DNA from 2 places in the Alcanivorax sediminis genome. Region 2 is predicted to be linked to the other one. Evidence: predicted binding sites of a transcription regulator. Region 2 holds the regulator's gene; the other holds the start of a gene.

Region 1 (16,121 bases), 1.2 Mb from region 2:
ATGAATGGCACCATGATGTATGAGTCGCTGACGGTGGGTTCACTGCTGGATCACGCCATGAACTATCACGCCGGTACCGAGGTGGTGTCGGTGGAGGTGAGTGGCGAGGTGGAAAACCTCACCTGGGGGCAAGTGGCTCATAACGCCCGTCGTCTGGCTGCGGCACTGGACAAGATGGGCGTGCCAGCGGGTAGTCGTTGCGCCACCATCGCATGGAATAACCGCCGTCATCTGGAAATCTATTATGGCGTTGCCTCCAGCGGTCGCATCACTCATACCATTAACCCTCGTCTGCCGCCGGAACAGCTGATCTTCATCGTGGAAGATGCGGATGATCAGGTGCTGTTCTTTGACCGTACCTTCCTGCCCGCCGTGGCTGCCCTGAAGCCCAAGCTGAAGAGTGTGCGTCATTTCGTGCTGATGGGCGCCCGCGATGCTGAGGCGGAAGCCACGCTCGACGGCCTCAAGTTCTACGACGAGCTGTTGGAGGAAGTCGAGCCGCTGGCACAGTGGCCGGAGATTGATGAACGCAGCCCGGCTGCGCTGTGTTACACCTCCGGCACCACCGGAAACCCCAAGGGCGTCCAGTACACCCATCGCTCCACGGTTCTGCACTCTCTTGGCGGCAACCAGCCCGATGGCCTGGCTATTTCCGCGCGCGACACGGTGCTCCCGGTGGTGCCCATGTTCCATGTGAATGCCTGGGGCGTGCCTTATGTGACGGCGGCGGTTGGTGCCAAACTGGTGCTGCCTGGACCGCACCTGGACGGCGAGAGCCTGGTGAACCTGCTGAACGCCCAATCAGTGACCCTGGCGCTGGGTGTGCCCACCATCTGGATGGGACTGCTGGAAGCCATGGCCCGTACCGGCAAGAAACCGGAAAGCCTCATACGCACAGTGGTTGGGGGCTCGGCGCTGCCGCCGTCCATGATCAACCAGTTCCGCGACAAGTATGGCGTGGAACTGATTCATGCCTGGGGCATGACTGAAACCTCGCCGCTGGGCACCATGAACCAGTTGTTGCAGAAGCATGATCACCTCAGCGCAGAAGAGCAGGCTCTGCTGCGTCAGGGGCAGGGTCGTCCGCCCTATGGTGTGTCGCTGAGAATTGTGGATGAAGCCGGCAACGAACTGCCCCGTGACGGCGAAACCCAGGGCGACTTGCAGATTCGCGGCCACTGGATTGTGGAAAGCTATTTCGGCAAGAACGAATCGGCGCTTACTGCCGATGGCTGGTTCGACACCGGTGACGTGGCCACGCTGGATGCGGATGGCTACATGATTATTCGCGACCGCTCCAAGGACATTATCAAGTCCGGTGGGGAGTGGATTTCCACGGTAGAACTGGAAAACATCGCCATTGCCCATCCCGGTATTGCCAATGCGGCGGCCATTGCAGCCCGTCATCCCAAGTGGGATGAGCGCCCGGTGTTGATCGCGGTGAAGAACGGCGAAGCCGATGTGTCCGAAGACGCCTTGCTGGCGTTTTATGATGGCAAGGTGGCCAGCTGGCAGGTGCCGGATAAGGTGATCTTTGTTGAAGATCTGCCGCTGGGCGCCACTGGCAAGGTCATGAAGAATCAGCTCCGCGAACGTTTCGGAGAGATTCTGATGACCGCTGAAGGTTGAGGGTTTTTCCTGAAACAGGCTGTGAACGGACGTGGGGCGAACGCCCCGCGACCGTTCGTGATTCAGTATGGAAAGCAGGACGAAGCCATGGATTCCATGCCGGAAAAACTCCAACAACGGGCTCAGCGCAACGCGCAGAAACGCAATGAGAAGAAGAGCCTGATTGCGGATAGCGCCCTGCAGGCGTTACACGAACTGGGTTTCGCCAATACCAGCCTGCGCGACATTGCCGCCAGGGCGGGTCTGTCCCTGGGCATGCTCCATTATTATTTCGAAGACAAGGCAGAACTCATTGCCTATTGCGTGTCGGCCTACAAGGCTGACTTCATGGCCTATCTCGAAAAGGCGCTGGAGGGCAGCGAGGGCAGGGATGCGGTGATCATGCGTTTGTCCGATGCGTTGGCCGCCTCAATCTTCAGGGATGGTCCAACCCACCGGCTGTGGTACGACATCCGCAACCAGGCGTTGTTCGATCCTTCCTTTCGGGAAACCGTCAACGACATCGAGCAAGGGCTGATTCAGGTATTGGCACAGGCCTGGGTGCAGGCAGGGCATGACGCCAGTGCCTTTTCTCCTTTGCTGTATGCGGCTATGGACGGAGCCTTCCAGTTCCTGATGCAGCAGCAATTGCTGACGGGACAACGGCCCCAGCAGGCAATCGCGACAGAATTACGCCAGGTTCTGGACCGCATTTTGTAGAGGTGCCGGATCATGGGAGGGCAGGTGCTTTCCCTGATTCAGGTCAGGTTTTTCTGTCAGGTTAGGTGCATACTGTGAGTGTGCCTGCGGTGGGTGGCTGCAGGTTTCAGGCTGTCTGCAACAGGGGCCTGAAAGATCGTTCAATCAGCATAGGGAGAGGCATGATGAGCGTGGAAACGGTTTTCGATGTGATGGAGCTGACCCGCAAAGTGCACCATCAGTTGGCCAGGGATCTGGACACCCGCTTCACCGTGGAAGGGCAGGAAAGAGTAAGAATGTTACTGGCCTATCTGAGTGACCATGAGCAGAAGCTGGAGTGGGTCATTGAGAAGGCCGAGAAAGACGCGAGCCAGGCGGCGCTGAATACCTGGTTAACGGATTACCTGAATACGTCACCTTCGCTGCAGCACCTGACTAACCCGCAAAGCTTTGAGAGCGACGACGCCGATGTGGTAGTGACGCGGGTACTGGATCTGCATGAGCATCTGATCGCCCTCTACCAGTACCTTGCTGACAAGGCGCCGACGCCTGCGGTCAGCGAACTGTTGGGTAGCATGACCGATCTTGAACGCCACGAGGCCATGCGCATGGCTCGCGATGTGGGGCGAATGAGCGATCTTTGATCGACGCTCGCCGTTATTCCTGGGTGTTGCGCGGTTCCACCGGCACGTGGCTGCTCCGTCAAGGAGCCGGTGCACTACTGCCTGTGCTGAATCCGCTATCCAAGGCTCCCCTGTAACCGACCCCGCAATACCCCCGGCTTTCCCCACGGTATAAACGGTGGAGATGCTGTTGTATCTTTCGATAACCAAAAGCAACGATTCTGGCAATGAGTATGAGGCTGGAATCTGGACAATAAAGGGTTTGGTATCCCGGTCATGAGGGTGGCGTTGTGGATACCGGACCACCAAGAATAACGCTCTGGGAGCAAATTATGGCGCGCAAACTTTCCATTATGGATTCCGGCTGGCTGATGATGGAAACCCGGGAGACCCCCATGCACGTGGGGGGGCTGGCATTGTTCACCATTCCCGAGGATGCACCGGCGGACTACATGGAAAGCATGTATCGCTACCTGGTGAAGGTGGATGGAATCTGTCGTCCGTTCAGTCAGAAGATCCAGTCCCATTTGCCTTTGCGTATGGATGCGGCCTGGGTGGAGGACGAGAATTTCGATATTGATTACCACGTGCGCCATTCGGCCTTGCCGCGTCCGGGCCGGGTGCGTGAACTGCTGGCACTGGTGTCGCGCCTGCATGCCCAGCGCCTCGATCCCAGCCGTCCCCTGTGGGAGTGCTACCTGATTGAGGGCATCGAGGGGAACCGGTTTGCGCTCTACACCAAGATGCACCACTCCATGGTGGACGGCATGGCGGGCATGCACCTGATGCAGTCACGCATGGCAAAAAGTGCGGATGAAGGTATTCCGGCGCCCTGGTCCGGTGAGTGGGATGCCAACAAGCCCAAACGCTCTCCCGGGGAAAAGGTGAAGGCGTCAGTGCGGCAGGGCTTCAGCAATGTGTCCAAAGGCACGGGGCAGCTGGTGGACCTGCTGCGTCAGCCCAAGGATGGCAACGTGAAAACCATTTACCGGGCGCCCAAAACCCAGCTTAACCGTCGTGTTACCGGCGCTCGCCGGTTTGCCGCCCAGTCCTGGTCGCTGCCGCGCATCAAGGCGGCGGCAAAGAAGCACAACGGCACAGTGAACGATATCTTCCTGGCCATGTGTGGTGGCGCCCTGCGTCGTTATTTGCTGTCCCTGGATAGTCTGCCGGATGAGGCGCTGGTGGCGCAGGTGCCGGTGGCACTTCGCAGTGCTGATCAGGCCAGCGAGGGCGGTAATGCCATCACCACCGTGCAGGTCAGTCTGGGCACCCATCTGGACACGCCGGAAGCGCGTCTTGCTGCGATTCAGGATTCCATGAAATCGGTGAAAGGTCGCCTTGGCGACATGCAAAAGGCCGAGATCGACGTCTATACCCTGCTGACCAATGTGCCGTTGTCGCTGGGCCAGATTACGGGTTTGTCCGGGCGAGTCAGCCCCATGTTCAATCTGGTGATTTCCAATGTGCCGGGGCCGAAAGAGACACTGTATCTGAACGGTGCCGAGATGCAGGCGACCTACCCGGTGTCGCTGGTGCTGCACGGTTATGCGCTCAATATCACCGTGGTCAGCTACAAGGACAGCCTGGAGTTCGGGGTCATCGGTTGCCGCGACACCCTGCCGCATATCCAGCGCTTCCTGGACTACTTCGAGGAGTCGCTCAGCGAACTGGAGTAATGCGGGTCGCGAATCAGGTTGTTAACAGAAGGGGGGCTTAATGCCCCCCTTCTGTTAGCGTAGCGGGGTCCAGCAGGCGAGACAGTTCTTCCCGGCTGAGGTCCGTATGCTCCACCGCCACGTCGATGATGGGACGGTTCTCCTTGTAAGCGAGCTTGGCGATTTCGGCGGCCTTGAGATAACCGATGATGGGGTTTAGCGCGGTGACAAGGATCGGGTTACGCGCCAGGGCTTCGTTGAGCTTGTCTTCCCTGACCGTGAAAGTGGCGATGGCCTTGTCGGCCAGCAAGCGGCTGACATTACTGAGCAGGTTGAGGCTTTCCAGCAGGTTTTTTGCCACCAGCGGCAGCATCACGTTCAGTTCAAAATTTCCCGATTGTCCGGCCACCGTCAGCGTGGTGTCGTTGCCGATCACCTGGGCTGCCACCATGGCTGCCGCCTCCGGAATCACCGGGTTGACCTTGCCGGGCATGATCGATGAGCCTGGTTGCAGTGCCTCCAGTTCGATTTCTCCCAGCCCCGCCAATGGGCCCGAGTTCATCCAGCGCAGATCGTTGGCGATTTTCATGATCGACACGGCTGTGGTTTTCAACTGGCCGGACAGAGCCACGGCAATGTCCTGGGAGCCGATATGGGTGAAGAAATTGGCGGCCGGGGTGAAAGTGATGCCGGTATGGGCACTCAGTGCCTTGCTGAAGGTAGCAGCAAAATCCGGGTGGGCATTGATGCCGGTGCCAACGGCGGTGCCGCCCTGGGCCAGACTCTGTATTGAGGGTTGTAGCTGTCTGAGGTGATGGATGTTGCGCTCGATCTGATCGGCCCAGGCCGTGAGTGTCTGACTCATGCGCACGGGCATGGCGTCCATCAGGTGGGTGCGGCCGGTTTTCACATACGGGTGCACTGCCTCTGCTTTTTGACGAGTCACCGCAACAAGATGGTGGAGCGCAGGAAGTAACTCTTCTGTCAGGGCCATGGCGGCACTGATATGGATGGAGGAGGGGATCACATCGTTGCTGCTCTGGCCATAGTTGATGTGATCGTTGGGACTTACTGCCTTGCCGTAGCGGCGGCTGGCCAGAGTGGCCAGCACCTCATTGGCATTCATGTTGGAACTGGTGCCGGAACCGGTCTGAAACACATCCACCGGGAAGTGTTGCATGAAGTCGCCCTGCAGCAGCTCATCCACGCAATGGCAGATGGCTTGGCCCATTTCTGTCGGGATCGCCTCCAGTTCGCTGTTGGCGCTGGCGGCTGCGCGCTTGGCCAGCAGCAGGGCGCGGATAAAAGCGGCAGGAAGAGGTTGGCCACTGATCGGGAAGTTATCAATGGCCCTTTGGGTCTGGGCGCCATAGAGCGCCTGCGCTGGCACGTTGAGTTCGCCCATGCTGTCTTTTTCGATACGAAAGCGAGTCATGATCCTGTCCCTGTCGGCGAGCTTTCTTCGAGTGTATCAGCTGGCTTTTAAGGGTGCTTGCCGGGAATCAGGACTCACAGGATTCCCGGCGGCGAGGAAGGATTACTGCTGTTCGGCGGGCAAGACGTCGAGCAGCTGCAGGTGCAAGGTGCGATTACGGTAGGGCCAGTCGATAGTATCCCCCACACTCAGGCCGAGTAGCGCTGCACCGGCAGGGCTCAGAATGGAGATGGCATCCGGGTACAGTGCCATGTCACCGGGCAGGGCCAGCACCCGCTGGTGGATCTTGCCCGTGGCCGTTTCACAGAAGCGCACACGGCTGCCCAGGCAAACGGTGCCTTGCGGTAATTCGTCCGGCGCGACGATATGAGCACGTTCCAGCTCGGCATAAAGATGATCGACTTCATCGCTGTCTTCCTGCTGGCGGTCCAGCAGGGCATAGAGACGGGCACGGTCCAGGGTGGTGACCGTGATTGAGGGTAACTTGGCCATTTTGCTCTCCTTTGAAATTCAGACGTCGAGGTGCTGGAGGCGCCGAACCCCCGGTAAAGCACGGACGTTCGGCGTCAGGAGAGAAAGGCAGGGGTGCTCGCAACCATGCCCTTGGGGAGGGCGGTTGTTTGAAATGAGGGGCGGAGGCTCACCAATGCGGGAGCAAATTCAATAGCCATGGAGCGAGCGTAGCAGAAAGGTAGCCGTTGTCCAGATGGCTCAGTTTGAAGGGGGGGGGCATGATGCTGGACTCATTTTCAGAGTATCAACGGGATGTTCAGTCCGCTTGTTACTTGTTTGCCAGGCCAGAAAAGTCATTGCGTATCTATGTTCGTCTGACGCATTCCCAAGGGTGTCGCAACGCAAAAGAGCCCGTGACGGGCTCTTTTGCTATCACCCGTTGATCAAGTAACGGGAACAAAATCGCTTTTGTCTCTTACTGCGCACTCCGGGCAGGACCAGTTGTCCGGAATTGCGTTCCAGCCTGTGCCGGGAACGAAGCCCTCGTTTGGGTTCCCTTCATGCTCGTCATAGACATAACCACAGTTGCTGCAGCGATGGCGGCTGGCGGCCACAAGGTTGGGGGAGCGTTGTTCTTGTTGTGATGGCGTCGCCGGGACCACGGTTTCCGGGCAAGGGGTGGGCGCGGTCTGCCATTTTTTTATCAGTCGCTCTCGTTTCGGGCCGTACAGGTGTGCCTTGGTCACATCTCCTCCGTAGTGGCGGGCAACCCGAGGGTTCATGACCTTGAACCAGAGCGGCGGGAAGTACGCCAGAATCATCATGGACGCATAACCGGAAGGCAGCTGCGGCGACTCGTCAAAGTGGCGCAGTGACTGAAAGCGTCGGGTCGGATTGGCGTGATGATCTGAGTGACGTTGCAGCTGATACAGCAGCAGATTAGTAACGATGTTGTTGCTGTTCCAGGAGTGGCTGGGCGCGCAGCGCTCATAGCGCCCGGTGCGCTCATCCCACTGGCGCAGCAGACCGTAGTGCTCCAGATAGTTCACTACTTCCAGCAGGGCGGCACCGAAGAACGCCTGAATCAGCAGGAAGGCAAGGGCACCGGTACCAAGCCACAGAGTCAGAGCACCGAACAGCACCACGGTCATGGACCAGGCGCGCAGGTTTTCGTTATCAAAAGACCAGACGGATTTTCCCTGTCGCTCCAGTCGCTCTGCTTCCAGTTCCCAGGCGGAACGCAGGCTGCCAATCATGGTGCGCGGCAGAAACGCATAGAAGGTTTCGCCCATGCGGGAGCTGGCCGGATCACGGGGAGTGGCCACGTTTTTGTGGTGGCCCCGGTTGTGCTCCACAAAGAAATGCCCGTAAGCCACAGGTGCGAGGGCAACCTTGGCTAGCCATTTTTCCAGATCGGCGCGTTTGTGGCCCAGCTCATGGGCAGTGTTGATGGCCACGCCGTTGATCAGTCCTGCGGTGATCAGCAACGCGACCATACTGGCCAGGCTGATGTCCGTGCTGGTGGCGAGCCACACCGCCATGATGGTGGTGGCGTATTGGGCCGGGATGTAGGCATAGACGATGGCGCGGTAATAGCGGTTGGCTTCCAGTGCCGCCACGGCACTTTCCGGAGGGTTATTGATATCGGTGCCGATCAACCAATCCATCAGGGGCAATACCCCGTAGAAAAATGCCGGCATCAGCCAGAACAGGGCGGGCTGTTCCAGCAGGTAGGCTGCCAGCAGGGTAAGGAAGCCGAGCAGGGGCAGAAACGGACTGGCCAGCCAGAGCAGGTATTTCCGGTCAGACCAGGGAGCGGTCACGTTTGGCGTTGTCATTGTTGTTTACCTCGCAAGTCACCGTTGTCGGGAATAATTGGGTGAATGCAGATTCCCAGAGCCGGGCTTGCCAGGCTTGTCATTTATTGCCAACCTATTGGCATTTATTGACAGTGTTCTTCATAGGTGCGACATGGCGTCTGCTGGTGGTCTTCCCTTTATTCCCGCGCGTTACTACGCGCGCCTTGGTGAATTGTTGAGTGGCCATGGTCTGGATGGCGCTGCTGTGTTCGGTCAGGCAGGGATGGCGCAAGAGACGCTGGACGATCCGGAAGGGCGCCTGACCTTGCCGCAGGTGGAGGCACTGATTGCGGAGGTTTACCGCATTGCACCCGATATCCCCTGGGCTTTTGAGCTGGGGCGCAGTCTGAAGCTCAGCTCCCATGGCATGCTGGGTTACGCCATGTTGAGCAGCCCGGACCTGGACTATGTATTCCAGCTGTTGGCGCGCTACTTCCGCATCATCATGCCCACCTTCCGCCTGCAGTACCGTCGTGGCGATGAGCATGATGAGGTGTTGCTGACGGTGGCCGCGGGCCAGTCGCCGCTCTGTCTGCAGTTTCACATCGAGGCAATCGCAGTTGCCTGGCACTGGGAAATTCTCTCCCTGCTGCAGGGCAACATGCCGACTTATGATCTCTACCTCTCCTGTGGTACGCCCCGGCATCTGGAGCGTTACGCCGGGCTGAAACCGGCACGCTGGCATTTTGGCTGGCCGATTCGTCCGGGCTTCCGGATTCTGTACCCCAGAGGGTTGGTGAGCCGGGAGCTGGCCATGGCCGACCCTGGGGCCCTGAAGCTGGCAGAGCGCCAGTGTAGCGAACTGGCCCAGCAGACCCTGAAACAGGGGCGGTTGGTGGAATGGGTGACGGCCATGCTGACCTACTCTCGGGATGTCATTACCTCCCGCGAAGAACTGGCGGCGCTGCTCAACATCGCGCCGCGTACGCTGGATCGGCGTTTGCAAGAGGAGGGGGCAAGCTTTCGTGAGCTGTCCCGCCAGATCCGTTTTCAGCGAGCCTGCGATCTGGTACGCAGCGGGCAGCTGAGCATGCTGGAGATCGCGCTGGAACTGGGCTATCGGGATAGCGCCAACTTTACGCGTGCCTTTCGTCGCGAGGCCGGTTGCGCGCCGTCGCAATGGCTGTCGGGGCAACAGGATGCCAAAACACGTTGAACGGGTGATGTTCGCCAGTTCGTTGCCCGGTAACATACGGAGCATCATGGCCTGCTCGGCAGGCGGAACCAACCTGACAGGACAGTAAGAGTGGAACAGGACGCAATTCAACAGGCGGCTGAGCAATTGGCGGACAGCCTGATCAAGCAGAAACTGATGGCGGTCACCGCCGAGTCCTGCACTGGCGGCGGCATTGCTCAGGTGCTGACGGAAATTCCCGGTTCCTCACGCTGGTTTGAGCGGGGCTTTGTATCCTATTCCAACGAGGCCAAGCAGGAGCTGCTGGGGGTCAACGTCGCCACACTGGAAGCCCACGGAGCGGTGAGCGAAGAAACCGCACTGGAGATGGCCCGTGGTGCAGTGGCGCACTCTCGGGGGCACGTGAGTGTGGCGGTGACGGGCATCGCCGGCCCGGATGGCGGCACCCCGGACAAGCCGGTCGGGACGGTGTGGATTGCCTGGGGGCAGAAACTGGGCTACGCCGAGGCGCAGTGCTTCCTGTTTGAGGGCGACCGCCATGCCGTTCGTCAGCAGACCATCCTGGCGGCGCTGCAGGGCTTGAATGACCGCCTGCAGTAGTCACAATCACCCGAGCGTTTCTGAATAAACCGCCGATAAGACAAACAGGGTTGCAAAGGACAGGAATTCCTGTTCATAATACTGTCCATATTGTCAGTGCTGACTGAAAGGCCAGTTTGACGACACAGATACCGGCGATGCAATGACTGTCACGCCGATAAAGGAGAGGGGTCACCATGAGCGATAAATCCAAGGCGTTGTCCGCCGCACTGTCCCAGATTGAACGTCAGTTTGGTAAAGGTTCCGTGATGCGTATGGGCGATCGCAAGCGCGAGCGCATGCCATCCATTTCCACCGGTTCCCTGGGGCTGGATATCGCACTGGGCATTGGCGGCCTGCCGAAAGGCCGTATCGTGGAAATCTACGGCCCGGAATCTTCTGGTAAAACCACCCTCACCCTGAGCGTGATTGCCCAGGCGCAGAAAAAAGGCGCCACCTGTGCGTTCGTGGATGCAGAGCACGCGCTGGACCCGGACTACGCCGAGAAGCTGGGCGTGAATGTGGATGATCTGATTGTTTCCCAGCCAGACACGGGTGAACAGGCACTGGAAATCACCGACATGCTGGTACGTTCCGGAGCTGTCGACGTGGTGATTGTTGACTCTGTGGCCGCCCTGGTGCCGAAAGCCGAAATCGAAGGCGAAATGGGTGACGCACACGTGGGTCTGCAGGCCCGTCTGATGAGCCAGGCGCTGCGCAAGATTACCGGTAACGTGAAAAACGCCAATACGCTGGTGGTGTTCATTAACCAGATTCGTATGAAGATTGGTGTGATGTTCGGTAACCCGGAAACCACCACCGGTGGTAATGCGCTGAAATTCTACTCTTCCGTTCGCCTGGATATCCGTCGTATCGGTGCGGTCAAGCAGGGTGACGAAGTGACCGGGAACGAAACCCGGGTCAAGGTCGTCAAGAACAAGGTATCTCCGCCTTTCCGTCAGGCCGAGTTCCAGATTCTGTACGGCCAGGGCATCAATCAGCTGGGTGAAGTGCTGGATCTGGGTGTACAGCAGGGACTGGTGGATAAATCTGGCGCGTGGTACGCCTACAAGGGCGACAAGATCGGCCAGGGCAAGCAGAACGCCTGCGACTACCTGCGTGAAAATCCGGCCATCGCCGAGGAAATCGAGACGGAGATCCGTGCTCGCCTGTTGCCGGACCCGAATGCGGAAGCACCGCTGGAAGAGGAAGTGTCGGCGGGCGATGAGTGAACCGCTGAGTGAATCCGAGCTGCGTCAGCGGGCTGTCAGCCTGTTGGCGCGCCGGGATCACGCCCGTCGCGAACTGGAAACCAAGCTGCGCAGTAAAGTGGGTGATCACCCTGCACTGGCGGCCGTGATCGAGTGGTGCGAAGAACATGGCTTCATCGATGACCGGCGCTTTGCCGGTTTTTTTGTGCGCTCACGCATTGAGCGCGGCCATGGGCCGCTGCGTATCCGCCAGGAGATGCAGCTCAAAGGCGTGGATCGCGAGCTGATTGAACGGGCGATCAGTGAAGCCGGAGATGATGATGGCGTGGACTGGTTTGCGCTGGCGCGAGAAACCCGTGCCCGTCGCTTCCGCTCCCTGCCTCAGGACCAGAAAGAAAAAGCCCGACAGTTACGTTTTCTGCAAAGCCGTGGTTTCGATGCCGAACAGAGTTTCGCGGCGCTGGATATCCCCGAAGAGGAGTAGCCAATTCCTCTTTCCAAAAGCAGGTTTGACACCAGTGTCACCGAAGTAAGGCAGGGGAGGCCCCTCGGCAAGTACTGTGCTGTTGCCGCCTTGGTAGAGTCTTTTTCCATACTCGAGGTAACAGGCGCCGGGGGCAAGGTGTGTGGTTTCTGCGTCGGGCGTCTGGCTTTCTGCATACTGCGTTAACTAATCAGAACTCTTCCTCTGACAACCGCTGCATGTCCTTCATGCGTCCGCTGAGTTTGCTGTAAAGCGCGAAGTCATCTTCGGCACCTTTCAACGCATATTCCATCTGCTGCAGCGCCTTGCCGCTGTTGCCGCGCAGGAAATGGGTTTCTGCCCGGGCATGCAGGGCTCTTACCCGGTCACCGCTGTTACCGTAGGCATCCGCGACCAGATCCCAGATATGGGGATCTGAAGGGCGTTTGTTGAGGAGGGGGGAGAGCACCGGTAGAGCCATGGCCGGCTGTTTGCTGCGCAAGTAGGCCTTGCTGAGCAGGATGGAGGCAGCGTAGTCATCCGGTGATACTTTGAGCACCCGTTTAGCCTCTTCAATGGCGCGGGGGTAGTTCTCCTCATCCACTGCCACCTCGACCAGACCGAGTCGAAACCACAGCTCATCCGGATACTGGTCAGCCAGTTGTTCCATCAGTGACCGGGCCAGATCGTATTGATTGGCGCGCAGATGGCTAAGTGCAAGGCCATAGCGTGCGGCCTGCAGGGCCAGTGCGCTGCGTTCATTGCGGTAGCGTTCGAAGTAGGCGATGGCCTGGTCATCTCCCTGGATAAAGGCAGCCCGAAGCCTGGCCTGAACCAGCAGGTAGTGTGGCGAAATACTCATGGGAGGCGAGGGCAGGTTCCGGGCCCGGGCCCGACTGTCTGCGATCCGGCTTTCGGTGACGGGGTGAGTAAGCAGAAATTCCAGAGGATCGCCTGCGAACTGCTGCTCATTGAGCATACGCTCGAAGAATCGTGGCATGGCGTCCGGGTCCATACCTGCCGAGGCCAGGGTCTGCATACCCACCCGATCGGCTTCGCGCTCGTTCTGGCGTGAGTAGGCCAGCTGAGCCTGGATGGCGCCGGCCTGGGTGGCGGCCATGCCCGCCATACCCGCTTCTCCCTCACCGGCAATGGCAACCGCAAGGCTCGCGAGCATGGCAGCCAGCACAGCGGTGTTGACCTTTTTTGCGTCCAGGTAGCGACGGGCGAAATGCCGCTGGCTGACGTGAGCGATTTCGTGGGCTACTACGCCGCCCACCTCGGATTCATCCTCCGCATTGAGGAACAGGCCCGCATTGAGGCCAATGACCCCGCCCGGAACGGCAAACGCGTTGATCTCGCGGCTGTTAATGACCACGATATCCAGTTCTGGCTCTTTCAAGTCGCTGAATGAGGCGAGCTTATAGACCAGGCTTTCCACATATTCCTGAATTAAGGGGTCGGACATGATCGAGGTCTGCCCACGCAGCTGCCGCAGCCATGCCCGACCCAGCCGGTATTCCTGATCCGCAGACATCAGTGCCGAGGTGGGATCGCCAAGCACGGGCAGATCGTCATTGGCACTGACCGGATTGCCGGCCAGACAGCAAAGCAAAAGTAATGCGCGAGGTAGCAACTTCAATCAGTACTCCATGTCGAATGGGCGGGCATGTGACTATAATGCCGTCAGGCAGACAATCAATGAAACCCTGTGCATGACTGACCCATTAATCGATCTTCAAATAGATGCTTCTGACCTGCAATGTCCGATGCCGCTACTCAAGACCCGTCAGGCTCTCAGACACCTTAATCCTGGCCAGGTTCTTGAGGTGATCGCGACGGATGCCTCGTCGGCGCAGGATATCCCTGCCTATTTGAGACAGTCTTGCCACCAACTGGTTCGTTGTGACGAACAACCCGGGCGATGGTGCTTTCTGATTCGCCGCGGAGAAAGGGAGAGCTGATGGTACGTATTCTGAGGCACTGGATGGACCAGTACTTCTCTGACGAGGAGGCGGTCTACCTGTTGGTGGTACTGCTGACTGTGGGCCTGGTCATCGCCTTTCTGGGCGGTATGTTGGCGCCGGTACTGGCGGCGATGGTGATTGCCTATCTGATGCAGGGGCTGGTGGCTGCGCTGGAGCGTCGTGGCATGGGCAGAATGCTGGCGGTGGGGTCTGTGTTTACCCTGTTTCTGGGGGTTCTGATTGCGACCCTGGTGGTGCTGTTGCCCATGGTCTGGCGGCAGACTGTGCTGCTAGTACGCGACCAGCTGCCTTATTTCCTGAAAAGCGGTGAAGCCTGGCTGCGGGAGCTTCCCAGCCGTTATCCGGAAATCGTTTCCATCGAGCAAGTCGATTCCATTGTGGCGGTGATCCAGAGGGAAGTGGCTGTTGTCGGGCAGGGGGTGCTGACCTTGTCGCTGTCATCGATACCCAGCCTGGTTGAAGTGATGGTATTCCTGGTGCTGTTACCGCTCCTGGTGTTCTTTTTCCTCAAGGACAAGGATGCCATCGTGGGCTGGCTGATGCGCTTCTTGCCGGATCGTCGCCGGGTACTGTCACACGTCTGGCAGGAAATGGACGGCCAGATTGCCAACTATGTGCGCGGCAAGGCCGCCGAGATCGTGCTGGTTGGCAGTGTGACCTTTGTGGCGTTCATGCTGTTCGGGTTGAATTACGCGGTATTGCTCAGTGTGTTGGTCGGGCTCTCGGTGGTGGTTCCCTATATCGGTGCCACCGTGGTGACGTTGCCGGTGGCGGCAGTGGCCTATGTCCAGTTTGGCTGGAGCGGTGATTTTGCTCTGGTGATGGTGGTTTACGGGGTGATCCAGTTTATTGACGGCAATATTCTGGTGCCGTTGCTGTTCTCCGAGGCGGTGAACCTGCATCCGGTAGCCATCATTACGGCGATTCTGCTGTTTGGCGGTCTGTGGGGGTTGTGGGGCGTTTTTTTCGCCATCCCGCTGGCCACCCTGATCAAGGCGGTGATCAACGCCTGGCCCGGACAGGGAGATTATTCAGTTGAGGTTTCGGAAGAGTCCGTAGAACCATGATCAAAAAAGGGGCGCATCTGCGCCCCTTCCTGCGTGTGGCCAACGAGCCTAGATCCCCAGCTCGTCCAGTTCGGCGAGCAAGTCTTCGTGGTGAGTTTTGGTCTTGAACTTGTCCATCACTTTCAGCAGCTTGCCATCCTTGCCGATGATGAAAGAGGTGCGGATCAGGCCCATGAACTCCTTGCCCATGAATTTCTTCATGCCCCAACAGCCGTATTTGTCGGCAACGGCATGATCTTCATCGGACAGCAGGCTGAAGTTCAGACCCTGTTTTTCGATGAATTTGGGCAGGCGGGCTACCGGGTCCGGGCTAATGCCGAAGACTACTACGCCACGCTTTTCCAGCTCGGCTTTGGTATCCCGGATACCACAGGCCTGCACCGTGCAGCCGGGTGTCATGGCCTTGGGGTAGAAGAACAGCACCACCGGGTTCTTGCCCTTGAACTGTTTCAGTTCAACGGTGTTGCCGTCCTGATCCTGCAGTTTGAAGTTGGGGGCCAGATTGCCAATTTTGGGGTGTGCCATGTCGGTTCAATGCTCTTCGTGTTGATGTTGGTGCATGTTGCCTGAAGCGGGTTGCGTGATGCGTCCTCTAACGCTTCGGGCTCATGGTGGCATCCAGGTTACGTGCCTCGCAGAAGTCCAGAAAGGCGTCACGTAGCTGAGCCACGGATTGTTCGGCATTCATGCTCAGCACCAGGTGAAGGCTGAACATGGGCGTGCCGGTATGCGGAGCTGCATAGGTGCCGGTGTGTAAATCGTCGATATTGATGCTGCGCGAAGAAAAGAAGTTGGCAATTTCATGGACGATGCCGGGGTTGTCCATGGCCACCACTTCCACTTCGTAGGGCAGGGAGGCGGGGCGTTGATCGCGACGCTGGGTGCGCTTGAGGGTGATAAGCAGGTCCAGCTGTTGGCTGAGGCTGCTCTGGTCTGCTTCCAGCTTTTCCAGGGTGGCTTCGCTCCCGGCCACCAGCATGAGGACGGCAAACTCGCCGCCCAGAACGGTCATGCGTGAATCGAGAATGTTGCCCTCGCGCTCCAGTACCGCGCGGGACAGGGACTCCACAATGCCGGGGCGGTCAGACCCCAAGGCTGAAATGACGATTAGCTGGTCCATATGACGCTCCCTGACATCTGCTTTCTGTTTGGCCCCGGCGAGGCATTATTATTAGTCGACAAGTATGCTTGAAAGATCAACATGCAGTGTAGTGCCCATGGCGGGAGAGTGCACGGCGCACTGGCCGGATATCGCCTTTCCCTGCTGGCATCTGGCGTCCAGCCCTGTCGGCGTTTACCATAGCGCCCTTCACCATTTAGGCAGGGTCCGGTGCCGGAGGGTA
Region 2 (16,121 bases):
ATCGTTCCACTTCTGCGCCGCAGTGGGTCTACGACAACACCAAGAAGAACGCGAGCAAGGCCAAGCTGGGTGAAACCGGTGTAGACCAGGCTTTTGGTGGTATTCCATTCCCGATCCTCAGCGGTAGCAACGAAGAAATGGCACTCCAGGCGATCTGGAACCATATTCTCCGCTGGCGGGGTCTGTATGTGGTCCGTCGTGCATCCGAAGTGGCTGTTCAGCGCAGCGGTGCCTATTCACTGATCACTTCCCAGCAGGAAATCTATTTCCGCTACTACGATCCCAAGTACAGCTTCGACACTCTGGACAACGTGATCTTCTATTACCTGTCCTTCACCAAGGCGCCGGCGCGTCTGGCGGGTGGTGCAGTACTGGTTCATGAGATGCTGGATCAGAAGCAAATGCCGCGTCAGGCCTGGGGCTACAATGCCGGTCAGCGCCGTGTACGTCGTGCGCCGAACCTGGCTTACGATACTCCGATTGCGGCTGCAGATGGCCTGCGTACTGCGGATGACACCGATATGTATAACGGTGCGCCCGATAAGTACAACTGGAAGCTGGTGCATGCCAAGCCGGTTGAAATGTTCATCCCGTACAACAACTACAAGATGGATAACCCGGATGTCAGCTACGAGACCCTGCTGCAGAAAGGTCACGTGAACGCTGATTACCAGCGCTGGGAACTGCATCGTGTGTGGGTGGTGGAAGCCAACCTGAAGGACGGTGAGCGTCACATCTACCAGAAGCGTCGCTTCTACATCGATGCTGACTCCTGGCAGATTGCCGCCATCGACCAGTACGACCGTCGTGGTGAACTGTGGCGTGTCAGCCTGGCCTTCATCAAGAACTACTATGAAGTGCCGACCCAGTGGACTGCTCTGGATGTGTTCCATGATCTGCGTGCCCAGCGTTACCACGTACAGTTCCTGGATAACGAAGAGCCTTCCATCCTCGACTACAGCCAGCCGGTACCGGACGATCGTTATTTCCATCCGGCAGCCCTGCGTCGTCGCGGCCAAGGTTGATGGGAAAGACTGGTTTGCCGTTTGAACGGCTGCCATAACAAGACGGCCGGGTTCTGAGAGGTTCCCGGTCGTTTTGTACTCGGCTCATTGAGAGAGCCTCGGGAAGAGATGGGACAATGAATAAAATAACTGTTTTGGCCGTTTCGGCCGTGCTGTCTGCAACTGCGCAGGCAGAGTTTGTTGCTGGTGATTCCCCGCTGGTCAAGGCAAATACCTATCTGGATCTGGCAGATGCAGGTGGTCGTATTGTTGCCGTAGGTGATCGCGGAAAAATTCTTTACTCCGATGATGAAGGCGCGCACTGGCAAGTAGCGGCTTCACCAACGGAAGTGCTGCTCACCAGTGTGTGCTTCGCCGATGCCCGTCATGGCTGGGCAGTGGGGCACGATGCCCTGGTGCTTGGAACCACTGATGGTGGTGAGACCTGGAGTGTCCAGTACAGCGACCCTCTGGGTGGGGGCGGTAGCGTCGATGCAGCATCAGAGGGTGATGTGGGCAGTGTTGACGACCTGTCCATGGATGACATCTACGGCGATCCCTATGCTGACGATGAGTACAGCGATGATCCCTATGGGGATGACCCGTATGGCGATGACCCCTACGCCGAAGAAGGCGGTTCATCTGGCCCGGTAGACACCTCCGGTGCGCCCTTGTTGGATGTGCAGTGTGAGAGCCGGGAACGTGCAGTGGCGGTAGGGGGTTACGGCTACTATCTGGAAACCACTGACGGTGGTGCAACCTGGAGCAAGAAGCTCGACAGCCTGAAAAATGGTGATGGCTGGCATCTTTATGATCTGGCCTCTGTCACGAACACGTCCACCCGTTACCTGGTGGGTGAGAAAGGTGCCATGTTCCGCTCACTGGATCAGGGTGCCAACTGGGAGCGTCTGAAGAGCCCCTACAGTGGTACCTTTTTTGGTGCCACAACACTCTCTGATGCGAAAGCGCTTGTCTATGGCTTGCAGGGCAACATCTGGCTGACGGGCAACCGTGGTGTCAGCTGGAGCCAAGTGGCCAGTGGCTTGACCCGTGGTATTAACGATGGCGCAGTCCTTGCCGACGGCACCGTTGTATTGGTCACCAATGCCGGAGGCATTCTTACCAGCCATGATGGTGGCAAGAGCTTTTCTCTGCGATTCCTGCCGGACCGTGAATCCATCTCCGCCGTTCTGCCCCGTGAAAAGGGTGGCATCCTGATCGCGGGTCAGGGTGGTGTGCGTGTGATTGAAGACGTGAAATAAAGGGGCTCAGCATGTCAGGTAGCATTTCTCAAAATATCGCCGGCGCGCTGTTTAACGCGCGCAAGGTCGTGCTGATCCTCTTTGTAGCGTTGACTGCACTGCTGGGTTATCAGGCGTCCAAGATTCAACTGAACACGGATATCAGCAAGATGGTCCCGCTCGGCCATCCCTATATCCAGAACTACTTTGAACACAAGAATGATCTCAACCTGGGCAACGATATTCGCCTGATTGTGGCGGAAACCCAGGGTGATGATATCTTCAACGAAGATTACATGACTGCCCTGAAAGAGATCACCGACGCGGTGTTTGCTTTGGATGGGGTGGATCCCAGCAAGATCAGTTCCCTGTGGACCAGTAATGTCCGCTGGAACGAAGTGACCGAGCAGGGTTTCCAGGGCGGCGAAGTGATTCCTGCCGGCTATGACGGTTCGGCTCAAAGCCTGGATCAGCTGCGCACCAATGTCCTGCGCTCCGGCCAGGTGGGTCGTCTGGTGGCCGATAATTTCCAGTCCAGTGTCGTGCATGCTCACCTTCTGGATGCTCTGGGTGAAGATGGCGTTGATATTCCTGCGCTGTCGGCCAGCCTTGAGGAAATTCGCAACACCTATCAGGAAAAATACCCCAACGTGCGTGTTCATATTGTCGGTCTGGCCAAGAAAGCCGGCGATGTGATGTCCGCAGCTCAGGAAGTGGCGATGTTCTTCTTCCTGACCCTGGGTCTGATTGCCGTGTTGCTGCTGCTTGATACCCGCTGCATTCGCAGTGCCCTGACCGTGTCCATCTGCTCCTTTGTGGCGGTGATCTGGCAGCTGGGTATTGTCAGCACGCTGGGTTTCACCATTGATCCTTACTCCATGCTGGTGCCGTTCCTGGTATTTGCCATTGCGGTGTCTCATGGTGTGCAGATCGTTAATACGCTGGCCAACTACGTCTCTTCCGGCCTGTCGTCACTGGATGCCTCCAAGTCCACGCTACAGGCACTGGTCGTGCCGGGTATGGTGGCTCTGGTGTCTGACGCCATCGGTTTCCTGACCCTGTACATGATCGATATCGGTGTCATCCGAGAGCTGGCCATGGCGGCGAGTATTGGTGTGGCCGTGATCATCATCACCAACCTGATCGTAGTACCTGTGGTGCTGTCCTACCTGGGGGTGGGTGCGGCAGCAGTGCGCAAGATTCAGGCGGGCGATACCAAGGATCACCCTCTGGCGGGGCTGTTCGCACGCTTTACACGACCGGGTATGGCTGCAGCCTCCATTTTGCTGGCCATTGTGGGTTACGCCGGTGGTATCTACCTGAGCCAGGATCTGAAAATCGGTGACCTGGACAAGGGCGCTCCTGAGCTGTGGCCGGACCCCTGTGAAGAGATGGAGTGTCCCCGTGGTTATGAGCCGAAGGATCGGTATCGCTACAACCATGACGTGAACTTCCTGGTCTCCAACTACTCCGTGAGCGCGGATGTTCTGGTAGTGATGGGCAAGACTCCGCAAGAAGCCTGTAACACCTACCCGGCCATGCAGGCTGCGGATGACATGGCGTGGGCTCTCAAGAATGTGGACGGAGTGCAGGACGTGGCCACCATTGCCTCGGCCACCAAAATGATCGCCACCAACATGAATGAAGGCTCCATGAAGTGGGCCACCATTTCCCGCGATCAGTTTGCCCTTAACAATGTCATGAGTTTCATGCCGGATAGTCTCTACAACCTGGACTGTTCCCTGACGCCGATTTATGTGTTCCTGGACGATCACAAGGCCGAAACCCTGGATCGTGTGACCAAGGCCGTGGCGGACTTCTCTGAAACCCGTAATAACCCGGACGTCATTCAGTTCAAACTGGCTTCGGGTAATGCCGGTGTAGAAGCGGCGACCAACCAGACCATTGAAGCCAGCCAATACCCGATGCTTGCCCTGGTCTATGCCGTGGTGTCCATTCTGGTACTGATTGCCTTCCGCTCCATCCGGGCGGTGATCTGTATCATCGTTCCGCTGGGCCTGACCTCCATTCTCTGCCAGGCGTTGATGGCACAGATGGGGATTGGTGTGAAGGTGGCAACCCTGCCGGTGATCGCTCTTGGCGTGGGTATCGGTGTGGACTACGGCATCTATATTTACAGCAAATTGTCCGAGTACCTGAAACAGGGCATGGATCTCGAGTCAGCCTATAAGGAGACCCTCAAGACCACGGGTAAAGCGGTGGCCTTCACCGGTATCACCCTGGCCGTGGGCGTTATCTTCTGGGTATTCAGCTCCATCAAGTTCCAGGCAGACATGGGTATCCTCCTGACCTTCATGTTCCTGTGGAACATGATCGGTGCCCTCTGGTTACTCCCGGCATTGGGGCGTTTCCTGCTCAAGCCGGCCAGCGTCGCGAAATAACCGGCGCGCTGATTTCGTTGGTTGTGTGTGCAAGCCCGGTGAAAGCCGGGCTTTTTTTGTGGGCCGCTCTGCGGCCGCTGCACGCATCACCCGGCACGCAAAACCATAAATACATCGCACCCTTCTACCGTAGGAGCCTGCCTGCAGGCGATCCTGTCCCGGTCGTGGGGCAATCGACAGCAGGCCGGTTAATCGCTGCGGGCCGCACTTCGTGCGTTACTCCGCTGCGCTTCGCTCCTACGGCGTAAAAGAAAGCGGGTTTTGCGTGAAGGCTGTTGCGTGAAGCGTGCCGCGTCTCTCTGTCCGACACAAAGCATCGAAGTAGCCGTCCCCCTTGGCTATAATGCGCGCCAGCTCACCAGTTGCGGATTCCTCCATGCTGTATTCCCTTGCCCGACCCTTGTTGTTCTCCCTTTCAGCTGAACAGTCCCATGACTTGACCCTGGCCATGCTGCGCAAGCGTGCGGGCAAGCTATGGCCGGGCTGCCAGGTCTCTGCGCCGGTGAAGGTGATGGGGATTGAATTCCCTAATGCGGTAGGACTGGCCGCAGGACTGGACAAGAACGGTGATTGTATCGATGGGCTGGCGGATCTGGGCTTCGGCTTTATCGAGATCGGAACGATCACCCCGCGCCCACAGCCCGGGAACCCAAAACCCCGCTTGTTCCGGTTGCCGAAGGCCGATGCCATTATCAATCGCATGGGCTTCAATAATCTGGGCGTGGATTACCTGGTCAATGCCGTGAAGCACAGCAAGTATGAAGGCGTGCTGGGCATCAACATTGGCAAGAACAAGGACACTCCGGTTGAGAATGCAGTAGACGATTACCTGATCTGTCAGCAGAAGGTACATGCCTACGCGACCTACCTGGTGGTGAACGTCTCTTCCCCGAACACCCCAGGCCTGCGCGAGCTGCAACATGGCGATGCTCTCAATTCCCTGCTGGCAACCCTGCGTGAAGCTCAGGATCGACTGGATGAGCAGCACCGTCGCAAAGTGCCGCTGGTGATCAAGATTGCCCCGGATAATAGTGAAGCAGAGCTTCAGGCCATGGCAGAAGCCTTTGTAAAGCATGGGATTGATGGTGTTTGCGTCGGCAATACCACCTTGTCCCGTGAAGGTGTCAAAGACTTGCCCCATGGGGATGAGCAGGGTGGGCTGAGCGGGGCTCCGCTGACACCGATCGCCAACCAGGCACTGGATACCATGAGCAAGGCTCTCAATGGGCGTATCCCGATCATTGGGGTGGGCGGAATCAGCAGCGCGGAAGATGCCCTGGCCAAGAAAAAGCTGGGCGCCGACCTGGTTCAGATCTACAGCGGCCTGATCTATCAGGGGCCGGGCCTGATCAGCAAGATTGCGCGTGCCTGGAAGTAGGGAGTACAGGCTACGAGCGACACCTGATTGGATAGGGAAACCCGGACAATTTCCCGGGTTTTCGAAGAGCTGAAAAGACTTTCGGATCGTTGAGTTCGGTGGATGGTGAGCCTGATAAGCCGCTGCAGGAGATTCAACTCGTTGAACGAAGCGCTCGTTGCACTGTAGCGCCCATTAAAAAGGGCCCTGGTGGGGCCCTGTGGGTCGGCGCGCGAGCGCGTCGGCGCATTGGTGAACTTGGAATAAATTAACCGATATTTTTCAGGTTCTGAATGCTGGCGACACCCAGCATGCCTTGAGCGAGGTTGGTACGGCCCTCACGCCATCCACCCATCCAGTTGGTTCTGGCCTGGAGCGTGCCAAAGGGGCAGTCTTCACGGGATTTTCCATCGAGGCCAGCGTTGTAGCCACGGTTGTAGGCGCGGTCGTCTCTGTTTCGTTTTTGTCGCTTCATAGACGCTTTTCCCTTTCACATACATCGGTACAAAAAAGAAATAACCCCGGGCAATGCGAACAGGCCCGTTGTGTTATGGACTTCACTTCCGGGGTCGACAAAATCAGTATGGAAAACGGGTAGAGTAGTGTCGAATACCAAGTAGCAATATCGAGGCAATCCTTTAAGCATATGACGTATAAAGGACAGCCAGATGACGGTTTGTGTAACGCGCTGAAAACGTTAAAAATTTAATTTCTGTGATTGCACAAAACAGTCACTTACGAGGAACACATAATGGAATTTGTTGCCACCAGCATGCCCGGTTTGGCGCCACTGCTGGCAGACGAACTGGCCACACTGGGCATATCGGTAACGGAGACGGGCAGAGCGCATGTCGAATTCTCCGGTGGAACCGCTGATGCCCTGAAGGTATGTCTGTGGTCCCGTCTGGCGGAGCGGGTACTGTTACCGCTGGCCACACTGGGGGTGACACCGGATATCGCACCGGAAAAACTGGCGGCGAGCCAGGACTGGCTTGCCCTGGTCGGAAACGACGCGCCCATCCATGTGAATGTGGAGCATGCCGCCGGCGTGCGTGGTGACAACCGTATTAGTGCGAAACGCTTTATTCAGGCGCTTCCGCCACAATTCACCATCTCACGGGACCTGCGTGGCAGTTGCTGTATCCGCGCGCGTCTGGATCAGAATGAGGCTCACCTGTGGCTGGATCTGGCGGGGGATCCCCTGCATCGTCGCGGCTATCGTCTTGCCGGTGGCCGCGCCCCTCTGCGTGAAACCCTGGCTGCGGCCATGCTGTGGGCGGCGGGCTGGCACAAGGCCGAGCGTCCAGCCGCGATGCTGGATCCGTTCTGCGGCTCGGGCACCCTGTTGATCGAAGCGGCCTGGATGGCTGCCGGCCGCGCCCCGGGTCTGATGCGCCGTCACTACGGCTTCCAGCAGTGGCGTGGCTGCCGCCGCCAGCTTTGGGAGGCGGCCATGGAGGAAGCGGCTGCCAGTGCGGACCGCCCGGTACCGGCGCTGTCGCTGAAAGGCTTTGATGCCGATCTCAAGGCTATTCAGCTGGCCCAGCAGAATGCTGAGCGCGCTGGTGTGCGTAGCGCCATTCATTTTGAACGTCGCGAGTTGGGTGCACTGCGGGCGAGGGATGTCGCGGAGGATGGCGTCATGGTGACCAATCCGCCCTGGGGCGAACGGCTTGATGAGCAGGAGCAAGCCGGCTGGTTGCATCTGGGCCTCGGTCGTATCATGGCCCGTCTGGCGCCACACTGGCAGATTGTATTGTTGGGGGCGGATGCACAGGTGATGGACCGTTCCGGCATGCAACTGGACAGCCAGTGGCGCCTCAAGAATGGCCCCTTCAATAATTTTATTCGGCTTTACAGCCCCCGCCAGCTTCAACCGTCGCAGATCGTTCAGGTGGCAGACAGCGCCGCCTTTGATGTGCCTGAAGCGGCCATGCCACTGGTGAATCGACTCAAGAAAAACGGCAAACATCTGCGCCGCTGGCTGGAGCGGGAAGATATCCAGTGCTACCGCCTCTATGACCGGGATTTACCGGAATTCAATGTGGCGGTGGATATCTATGGTGATCAAGTACTGGTGCAGGAGTTCAAGGCGCCGAAGACCATCGATCCGGAAAAGGCTCGAGAGCGCCGCGATCTGGCGGTGACGGCGGTGCGTGCTGCGTTGGGCGTGCACCGCGAGCAGGTGCATCTGCGTACCCGTGAGCGGCAGAAGGGCAAACAGCAGTACCAGAAGCTGGACGGGCAGGGGCACTACCGGCCTGTGCGCGAGGGGCCGGCTCAGCTACTGGTAAACCTGCAGGATTATCTCGATACCGGTTTGTTCCTCGACCATCGCCCGATTCGTCTCCGGATTGCCGAAGAGGCTTCTGGCAAGCGCTTCCTGAACCTGTTTGCCTACACAGGATCCGCCACCGTACATGCGGCGGTGGCCGGTGCCAAGCGAACTGTGACTGTGGATGCGTCCAAGAAGTACCTGGAGTGGGCGGCCAGTAACCTGGCCTTGAATGGTTTCTCGACAGATCAGCACAGCCTTGAGCGTGGCGACACCATGCGTTGGCTGGATGAATGCAAGGAGCAATTCGACCTGGTGTTTTGCGATCCGCCCACGTTCTCCAATAACAAGTCACGTAGTGACTTTGTGGTGGAGGAACATCATGGGGACCTGATTCGCAAGATCATGCGTCGCCTGGAGCCAGGTGGGGTTCTCTACTTCTCCTGTAATTTCCGTCGCTTCAAACTCGATGAGTCCATCACTAAATGGTACGACGTGGAGGATCTGACCCGCTGGAGTATCCCGGAAGATTTCCGCCGTAATGACAAGGTTCACGTGCTTTACGCTATCCGTCATGTGGAGGCGTCATGACCGTTGTACTTTACACCACACTCGGTTGCCATCTATGTGAGCAGGCAAAGGACCTGCTGATGATGGTCAATCCCAATGTGGAGCTGCTGTCAGTGGATGTGGCCGAGGATGATGAGCTGATTGCGCAATATGGTGAGCGCATTCCGGTGTTGGCCCGTGATGGGCACGAACTGGCCTGGCCATTCGGCCTGCTGGATGTGCAGGCGTTTCTGCAAAAATCCGTAGGCATTTCAGGCTGAAATATGACGCAAAGACTGCTTCTGATCGTGATTAAGATCGCGCCCTTGGCAATGCACAAACGGTAGCCGTAGGAGCCTATGCTCGCATGGCGATCACCACCAGCCTGGAAACGGAGCCCGGATTCCAGAAGACAGGGTTCAGGCAGCAATAGAAAGGTTTCCCTATAGGTGCTCTGTGGCATCTGGGGTAAAACTGCTTTTCCTCGGGACAGCAATAGCACAGTCCATGTGGGTTAGGACAATGTCCGGGGGGATTGTCTTTTCATGACGCTGGATTCACGATCCTGGCGTAATCCTTGTAGCATGAAAACGATCACAGCAAACAAACTAGCCAAGCAACAGGTAGAGGAAATCGAGATCACCTCTGCCTGCCTGTCAGTGTGCACAGTGCGAGTCTGCCTCAATGGCGAGTGGTTCTGGGTGGTGGATCAGAATGGCAAGATCCAGCGCTTCAATGGCCCTGAACATGCCAACAACCTGCTCAGCCATGTTTCCACCCCCAAGGCGACTCTGCTTCATCATTCCGCCCATGCGGAAATGGTGGGGCAGCCGGAAGGGGAAGTCATACCGCCCCTGAAAGTGTCATTTAACTGGCGCAGTGACCGGGCTTGATGCTGGCTGACACAAAAAAGCGGTTCTGACTTCTACCTGTTCCCTATCCGGCCACTTTAGATTGACACCACTCTGGCTCTCCATGCCCAGCCAAGGAGCCACGGTGTGGGGTGATGAGGCTCAGGGTACTGGATAGTGTCATCCAGCTTTTCGATCCGCGAACAGGGCTTTGGCGTTATTGCTTGTCATGGCTGCCACCGCCTCGATTTCCTGGCCTCGAAGCTGGGCGATTCGCTGTCCAATCCAGGGTAGCAAGGATGGCTCATTGCGGCGTTTTTTAGGTGGTGCTTCAGGAAGATCTCTGGGCAATAAATAGGGTGCATCGGTTTCGATGAGCAGGCGGCTGTCCGGGATATTGTGGACCAGATCCGCCAGGTCCTTGCCCCGTCGCTCATCGCAAACCCAGCCAGTAATGCCAATGTGACAATCCAGGTCCAGATAGTCGAACAGTGCTGTTTTTGAACCAGTAAAGCAGTGAACCACGGCCCCGACCAAATCATCCCTAAAGGTTTTCAGGATTGGTTGGAAACGTTCATGGGCGTCGCGCTCATGAAGGAACACGGGCAACCCCGCTTCAACTGCCAGAGCGAGCTGCGCTTCAAAGGCGGTTTCCTGGTCCGGTCGGGGAGAGAAGTCCCGATTGAAATCCAGCCCCATTTCCCCCGCAGCACGTACGGCAGGATGGCGCAGCATATCGGCGAGTTCTTTTTCCAGATCCCGGGAATAGAATCGGGCACTGTGGGGGTGGAGTCCTGCAGTGGCGAACAGGTCGTCATGCTGCTCGGCCAGGGCGATGGCTTCGCGGGATTCGTCGATATGCGTGCCAGTAATCAGCTGCCAGCTGACACCGGCTAGCCTGGCCCGATCGATGACCGCATCGCGGTCATCGCGGAACTGCTTGTCTGTCAGGTTGACGCCAATATCAGCCCACTGGGCGGGCGGAAGGAGGGTCGAGCTGTGCGCTTCGGTCATTGGTTTGAATCTCGGCCAGTTTCACGCGCAGGGATTCTACCCGACGGCGGTTGGCACCTAAATCCCAGTAACCGATCCGTGACGCGGAACGTACTTCCACCACGCCATTTTCCCGGACATAGAAAGTCACATCATCAGTAAAGCGCATCACCAGGCTCTTGAAGCGGGCCTGGATACGAGATTGCCCAACCACGTCGTATTCCACCCGTGGCAGGGAGTCCAGCACGGATTGCACGCGCTGGAGACTGGACTCGCGGTTATCTGACACCTCGAGCGGAGCCACCCAGTGATCCTTGCTGCCGCTCAGGCTGGATACACAGTTGGGTGAGTTCGGGCAGGGTGCGAGCAAATTGTTTTCGTCTGACATGACACTGCTACTCATAACCAGAATGAACAAGCTAGTAAGAATTCGGATCACGGATCAACCCCACAAAAATACCTTCAATTACCAGCTGGTCGGCTGGCACCTTGATGGGCTCGTAAGCCTCATTCGCAGGAAGCAGGGTAGCACTGGACTTGTTCAGTTTTAACGTCTTGACCGTGACTTCTTCGTCAATTCTGGCCACAACAATCTCACCGCTACGGGCCACATTGGACTTGCGCACGGCGATCAGATCGCCATCGAAGATGCCGGCATCCACCATACTGTCACCCTGGACCTTGAGCAGGTACGTGGGGCGTTGTTTGAACAGGCCCTGGGGGACCGGAACGGTACGCTCCACGTTCTCGATAGCTTCGATGGGTACACCGGCGGCCACTTTACCGACAATGGGCAGCTCTTCTTCTGACCAATAGGCGTTGTCCAGCAGCTGGATACCGCGAGAGCGGTCACTGTGCAGGCGGATATACCCTTTACGCTCCAGCGCCCGGAGGTGATCAGAGGCGGCATTCTTTGACTGGAAGCCCATGATATCGGCGATTTCGGCCCGGGTAGGCGCCATTCCGGTATCTGCGATGCATTCGCGAATACAATCCAGTACCTGCTGCTGACGATCAGTGAGTTTGCTGCTCATAACCTTCTCCGTATGGTCACAGGGAAATGACGCCTGTACGGGTGCGTTATTTCCGTTGTCGGCTGTAAGTCATTGACCACAGTCGCTCATCGATTTCGATCCTAGCATGGATACTGATAATATGAACAGTGTTATTTGTCCACCTGTCCATAAGGTCAATGGCGCAGTTCCTGCGGCCTGTTTCGGGAGGCGGATAGCTCCAAAAGTGCCATTCCCGGATGAAACTGTGAATTCGGTTCTGTGGGACATTGTTCTTCACTGCGATGGCGAATAGCATTGTGGTTTTCAGTCCATCAGCGTTTGTGGGGTAACAGATGGAAAAGGCCAATAATAATGATTACGGCCAGCAACGAGTGCGTCAGCTTCTGTCCGGCGTACCCTTTTTTAATGAAATTTCTCGAGATGATGCCGAGCAGTTTGACCTGCTGGAAAGCAATACCCGGCTATGGCTGGCCGGGTCAGGCGATGATGTGATTCGCGCAGGTGATGTGGATTCCACTCTTTACTTCCTGCTGCGGGGGCAGCTTGAAGTACTGGGAGACTCTCCTTCCCACCCGCCGTTGTATTACGTCTCTCCCGGTGAAGTGTTTGGCACGCTGTCGATGTTGCTCGGCACGCCGCGCAGTGCCGATATCCGCGTTTCAGAAAATTCCCGCGAGGCGGTGATTGCCAGCCTCGATTTCAATGATTTCAGTGAAGATGACAGCCCTTACACCCTGTCTACCCGCCTTGCCTTTTATCATATGATCGTCCACCACATCCGTTGGACTCTGGAAGTGAAACGGATGGCAGATCCAGATCATGAACTGGTGCAGTCCATGCGCAAGCTGCCGGTATTCCATGGTGAAAAAGGCAGCCAGGAAGAGCTGGATGCCCTGCGAGAACAGGCCCAGGGGCTGGCTGAATTGCTGTGTCGCTGGAACGAGGAAGGGCAGGGGAATACGGGGGCGCTGCAACTCACCTAGTGAACAGTTAACAGTGAATAGTGAACAGCGACGCGATCCTGGTTTTTGATTTGATGAAAGCAATGAGGCCGCGCCCAAGGGTTGGACGCGGCCTCATACGTTTTAAAACCAGAAACCGTTGCTCGCGCAACTGTTCACTATTCACTGTTAACTATTAATTGCTTTTCTGATCGACCTTCACTGCCAGCACATCACAATGGGCGCCGGGTACCAGGCCGCGGGCGGTGGAGCCCAGCAGTAGCGCCAGGCCACTGCGCGTGTGACTGCCGACGGCAATCAAGTCAGCGCCGAGCTTGTCAGCCATGTCGAGAATGGTCTTTTCGATGGAGCCCAGTTCAACATGGATGTTGGCGTCGGCGATTCCGTACTGTGCAGCATACCGTGCTGCCATGGCCTTTGCCTGGTCCATCAGGCCGGTTTGCAGGTCGGTGACATCCATGGGGACGTCAGCCCCGTAGGCCAGCGCCAGCGGCTCAATCACGTGGATCAGGTGAAGCTCGCCTTCGTTGCCGGAAAGCACACCGGCGGCGCGCGAAAGTACCTGTGCGGACTCATCACTACCATCAATGGCGACCAGAATCTTGCGATAGGGGGTGGGCACGATCTTCTCCATGAGCGGCTTTTCCCCCGAGTATAGCGTCCTTTTAACGGCTTGCCAGAGAACAGACTCATGATTCTCTGATCGGGATCAACGCCATGTTTCATGCGGGGTGCGGCGACTTCATGGCAGGCGCCGAAAGCGCCCCATCTGTGCCCTGACTTGCTCTTGGTGCCTTCTCTGGTCTAGTACTAAAAAAGGAACGTCGGGGTAGATCCTGCTTGACCCGGCCATACTGGCGCTGTCTAAATAGCGCCCATCGCAAGCCTTAGATCGGATGTTGAGTACCTGAGAATGGGAAAATCGCTAGTCATTGTGGAGTCGCCTGCCAAGGCAAAGACCATCAACCGCTATCTGGGCGACGACTTCATTGTGAAGTCCAGTGTCGGCCATGTGCGTGATCTGCCGGTCAGTGGTGGCTCCAAAAAAAGCACCCCTCAGGAGCGCGCCAAGGAAGCCGCTTACACTCGCTCCTTGCCGAAGGAAGAGCGCGAAGCCTATAAAAAGAAGAAGGCCAAGGCCCAGCTGATCAATCGCATGGGCGTGGATCCGGATAAAGGCTGGCAAGCGCATTACGAGGTCCTGCCAGGCAAGGACAAGGTGGTTGATGAGCTCAAGCGTCTCGCAGAAAAAGCTGACCGCATCTATCTCGCAACCGATTTGGACCGCGAAGGGGAGGCCATTGCCTGGCACCTGCGGGAAGTGATCGGTGGTGATGACACCCGTTTCGACCGGGTAGTGTTCAACGAAATTACCAAGAAGGCGATCCAGGCCGCATTCGAAGAACCGGGCAAGCTGGATTTGCACCGTGTCGAAGCCCAGCAGGCCCGCCGTTTCCTTGACCGGGTGGTGGGCTTCATGATTTCCCCGCTGCTGTGGGAAAAGATTGCCCGTGGCTTGTCTGCGGGCCGGGTGCAATCCGTGGCGGTGGAGCTGGTGGTGGAGCGCGAGCGCGAAATCCGTGCCTTCATCCCGGAAGAATACTGGGAGATGTATAGCGACACTCACAGCGCAGAGGGTGAAGCTCTGCGTCTGCAGGTCGCCAAGCACCGGGGCCAGGCATTCCGCCCGGACAACGGCGATGATGCCCATGCTCACCGTGCGGCACTGGAAGCGGCAGGCAAGCTGACCATTACCCAGCTTGAGCAGCGCCCCACCAAATCCCGTCCGTCTGCGCCTTTTATTACGTCTACCTTGCAGCAGGCAGCCAGCACCCGTCTGGGGTTTGGCGTGAAGAAAACCATGATGATGGCCCAGCGGCTCTATGAAGCGGGTCACATCACCTACATGCGTACCGACTCCACCAATCTCAGCACCGATGCAGTGGCTGCCTGTCGCGAGTGGATTGGCGAGAATCTGGGCGACAAGTACCTGCCCGAGAAGCCGCTGTCCTACTCCAGCAAGGAAGGGGCTCAGGAAGCGCACGAAGCGATTCGTCCATCCGACGTGAATCGTCGTTCCGAGCATCTCAAGGACATGGAGCGTGACGCCCAGCGGCTGTATGAGCTGATCCGTCGCCAGTTCATCGCCTGTCAGATGCCCCCTGCGGAATACCTGAGCAGCACCCTGACCGCCACCGGTAATGACTACGAGCTGAAGGCCAAAGGTCGCATCATGAAATTCGATGGCTGGACCCGTATTCAGCCACCGGCTTCCCGCAAGGGCCAGGAAGACACCCTGCTGCCCGATGTGAAGGAAGGCGACATCCTCACCATCGACCAAGTGGATGCCGAACAGCACTTCACCAAGCCGCCGGCGCGATTCACCGAAGCCAGCTTGGTGAAAGAACTGGAAAAGCGTGGCATCGGCCGCCCTTCCACCTATGCGGCGATTATTTCCACCATTCAGGATCGTGGCTATGTGCGCCAGGACAACCGTCGTTTCTATGCCGAAAAAATGGGGGACATCGTCACCGACCGTCTGGTCGAGAATTTCCCCAACCTGATGGACTACGGCTTCACCGCCAGCATGGAAGAAACCCTGGACGAAATCGCCGAGGGCCACCGTGACTGGAAAGATGTGCTGGACGAGTTCTACAAGGATTTTGTCGGCAAACTGGAAGCGGCACAGGGCGAAGGTTCAGGCAAGCAGGCCATTGGTGGCATGCGTGCCAACCTGCCTACCGATACCGACATCCAGTGCCCCACCTGTGGCCGTCCAATGCAGATCCGCACCGGCTCCACCGGGGTTTTCCTGGGCTGCTCAGGCTACAGCCTGCCACCCAAGGAACGTTGTACCGCCACCCTGAATTTGCTGCCTGGCGAAGAGGCGGTGGATGTGAAGGCGGACGATGAAGAAGCGGAAATCAATGAACTCCGCAAAAAGAAGCGTTGCCAGAAGTGTGGCACCGCCATGGAAAACTATCTGATTGACGAAAAGCGCAAGTTGCACATCTGCGGTAATAACCCGGATTGTGATGGCTATGTGATCGAGCAGGGCGAGTTCCGCATCAAGGGTTATGACGGTCCGACCCTGGATTGTGAGAAGTGCAATCATGAGATGCAGCTGCGTACCGGTCGTTTCGGCAAGTTCTTCAAGTGCACTAACGAATCCTGTGGCAATACCCGCAAGCTATTGAAAAGCGGTGAACCGGCTCCGCCGCGTGCCGATCCGATTCCCATGCCGCACCTCAAGTGTGAGAAACACGAAGACGATCATTACCTGTTGCGAGACGGCGCCTCCGGCCTGTTCATGGCGGCCAGCAAGTTCCCGAAGAACCGGGAAACCCGACCTCCGCTGATTGAAGAAATTCAGAGCGTGGCCGAACAGCTGGATCCCAAGCACAAGTATCTGGCCGAGGCACCGGCAAAAGATCCGGATGGCAATCCGGGCGTACTGCGTTACAGCCGCAA

Evidence for each region. The regulator LexA, encoded in region 2, represses DNA repair genes until DNA is damaged. The targets are predictions, from matches to a motif close to TACTGTNTANNTANACAGTA.
Region 1: the regulator LexA is predicted to act here: its motif matches at 10,150-10,169, upstream of recA (recombinase RecA).

The regions. Positions count from the first base shown of each region.
Region 1 covers NZ_WIRE01000001.1:1,891,492-1,907,612, forward strand. Annotated here, with positions in the region: gene GFN93_RS08595 (long-chain fatty acid--CoA ligase) at 1-1,629, shown strand; gene GFN93_RS08600 (TetR/AcrR family transcriptional regulator) at 1,687-2,328, shown strand; gene GFN93_RS08605 (hypothetical protein) at 2,490-2,951, shown strand; gene GFN93_RS08610 (WS/DGAT/MGAT family O-acyltransferase) at 3,263-4,609, shown strand; gene GFN93_RS08615 (class II fumarate hydratase) at 4,647-6,023, opposite strand; gene rnk (nucleoside diphosphate kinase regulator) at 6,126-6,515, opposite strand; gene GFN93_RS17555 (fatty acid desaturase) at 6,920-8,314, opposite strand; gene GFN93_RS08630 (helix-turn-helix domain-containing protein) at 8,448-9,491, shown strand; gene GFN93_RS08635 (CinA family protein) at 9,582-10,070, shown strand; gene recA (recombinase RecA) at 10,247-11,281, shown strand; gene GFN93_RS08645 (regulatory protein RecX) at 11,274-11,744, shown strand; gene GFN93_RS08650 (M48 family metalloprotease) at 11,935-13,365, opposite strand; gene GFN93_RS08655 (sulfurtransferase TusA family protein) at 13,439-13,687, shown strand; gene GFN93_RS08660 (AI-2E family transporter) at 13,687-14,778, shown strand; gene bcp (thioredoxin-dependent thiol peroxidase) at 14,827-15,303, opposite strand; gene GFN93_RS08670 (glycine cleavage system protein R) at 15,371-15,898, opposite strand.
Region 2 covers NZ_WIRE01000001.1:3,131,008-3,147,128, reverse strand. Annotated here, with positions in the region: gene GFN93_RS14325 (DUF1329 domain-containing protein) at 1-1,025, shown strand, start outside; gene GFN93_RS14320 (WD40/YVTN/BNR-like repeat-containing protein) at 1,142-2,266, shown strand; gene GFN93_RS14315 (efflux RND transporter permease subunit) at 2,278-4,647, shown strand; gene GFN93_RS14310 (quinone-dependent dihydroorotate dehydrogenase) at 5,024-6,025, shown strand; gene rmf (ribosome modulation factor) at 6,273-6,479, opposite strand; gene rlmKL (bifunctional 23S rRNA (guanine(2069)-N(7))-methyltransferase RlmK/23S rRNA (guanine(2445)-N(2))-methyltransferase RlmL) at 6,756-8,870, shown strand; gene GFN93_RS14295 (glutaredoxin family protein) at 8,867-9,109, shown strand; gene GFN93_RS14290 (DUF6482 family protein) at 9,413-9,721, shown strand; gene GFN93_RS14285 (TatD family hydrolase) at 9,860-10,693, opposite strand; gene GFN93_RS14280 (DUF1499 domain-containing protein) at 10,644-11,060, opposite strand; gene lexA (transcriptional repressor LexA) at 11,092-11,706, opposite strand; gene GFN93_RS14270 (cyclic nucleotide-binding domain-containing protein) at 12,021-12,671, shown strand; gene GFN93_RS14265 (universal stress protein) at 12,826-13,284, opposite strand; gene topA (type I DNA topoisomerase) at 13,564-16,121, shown strand, end outside.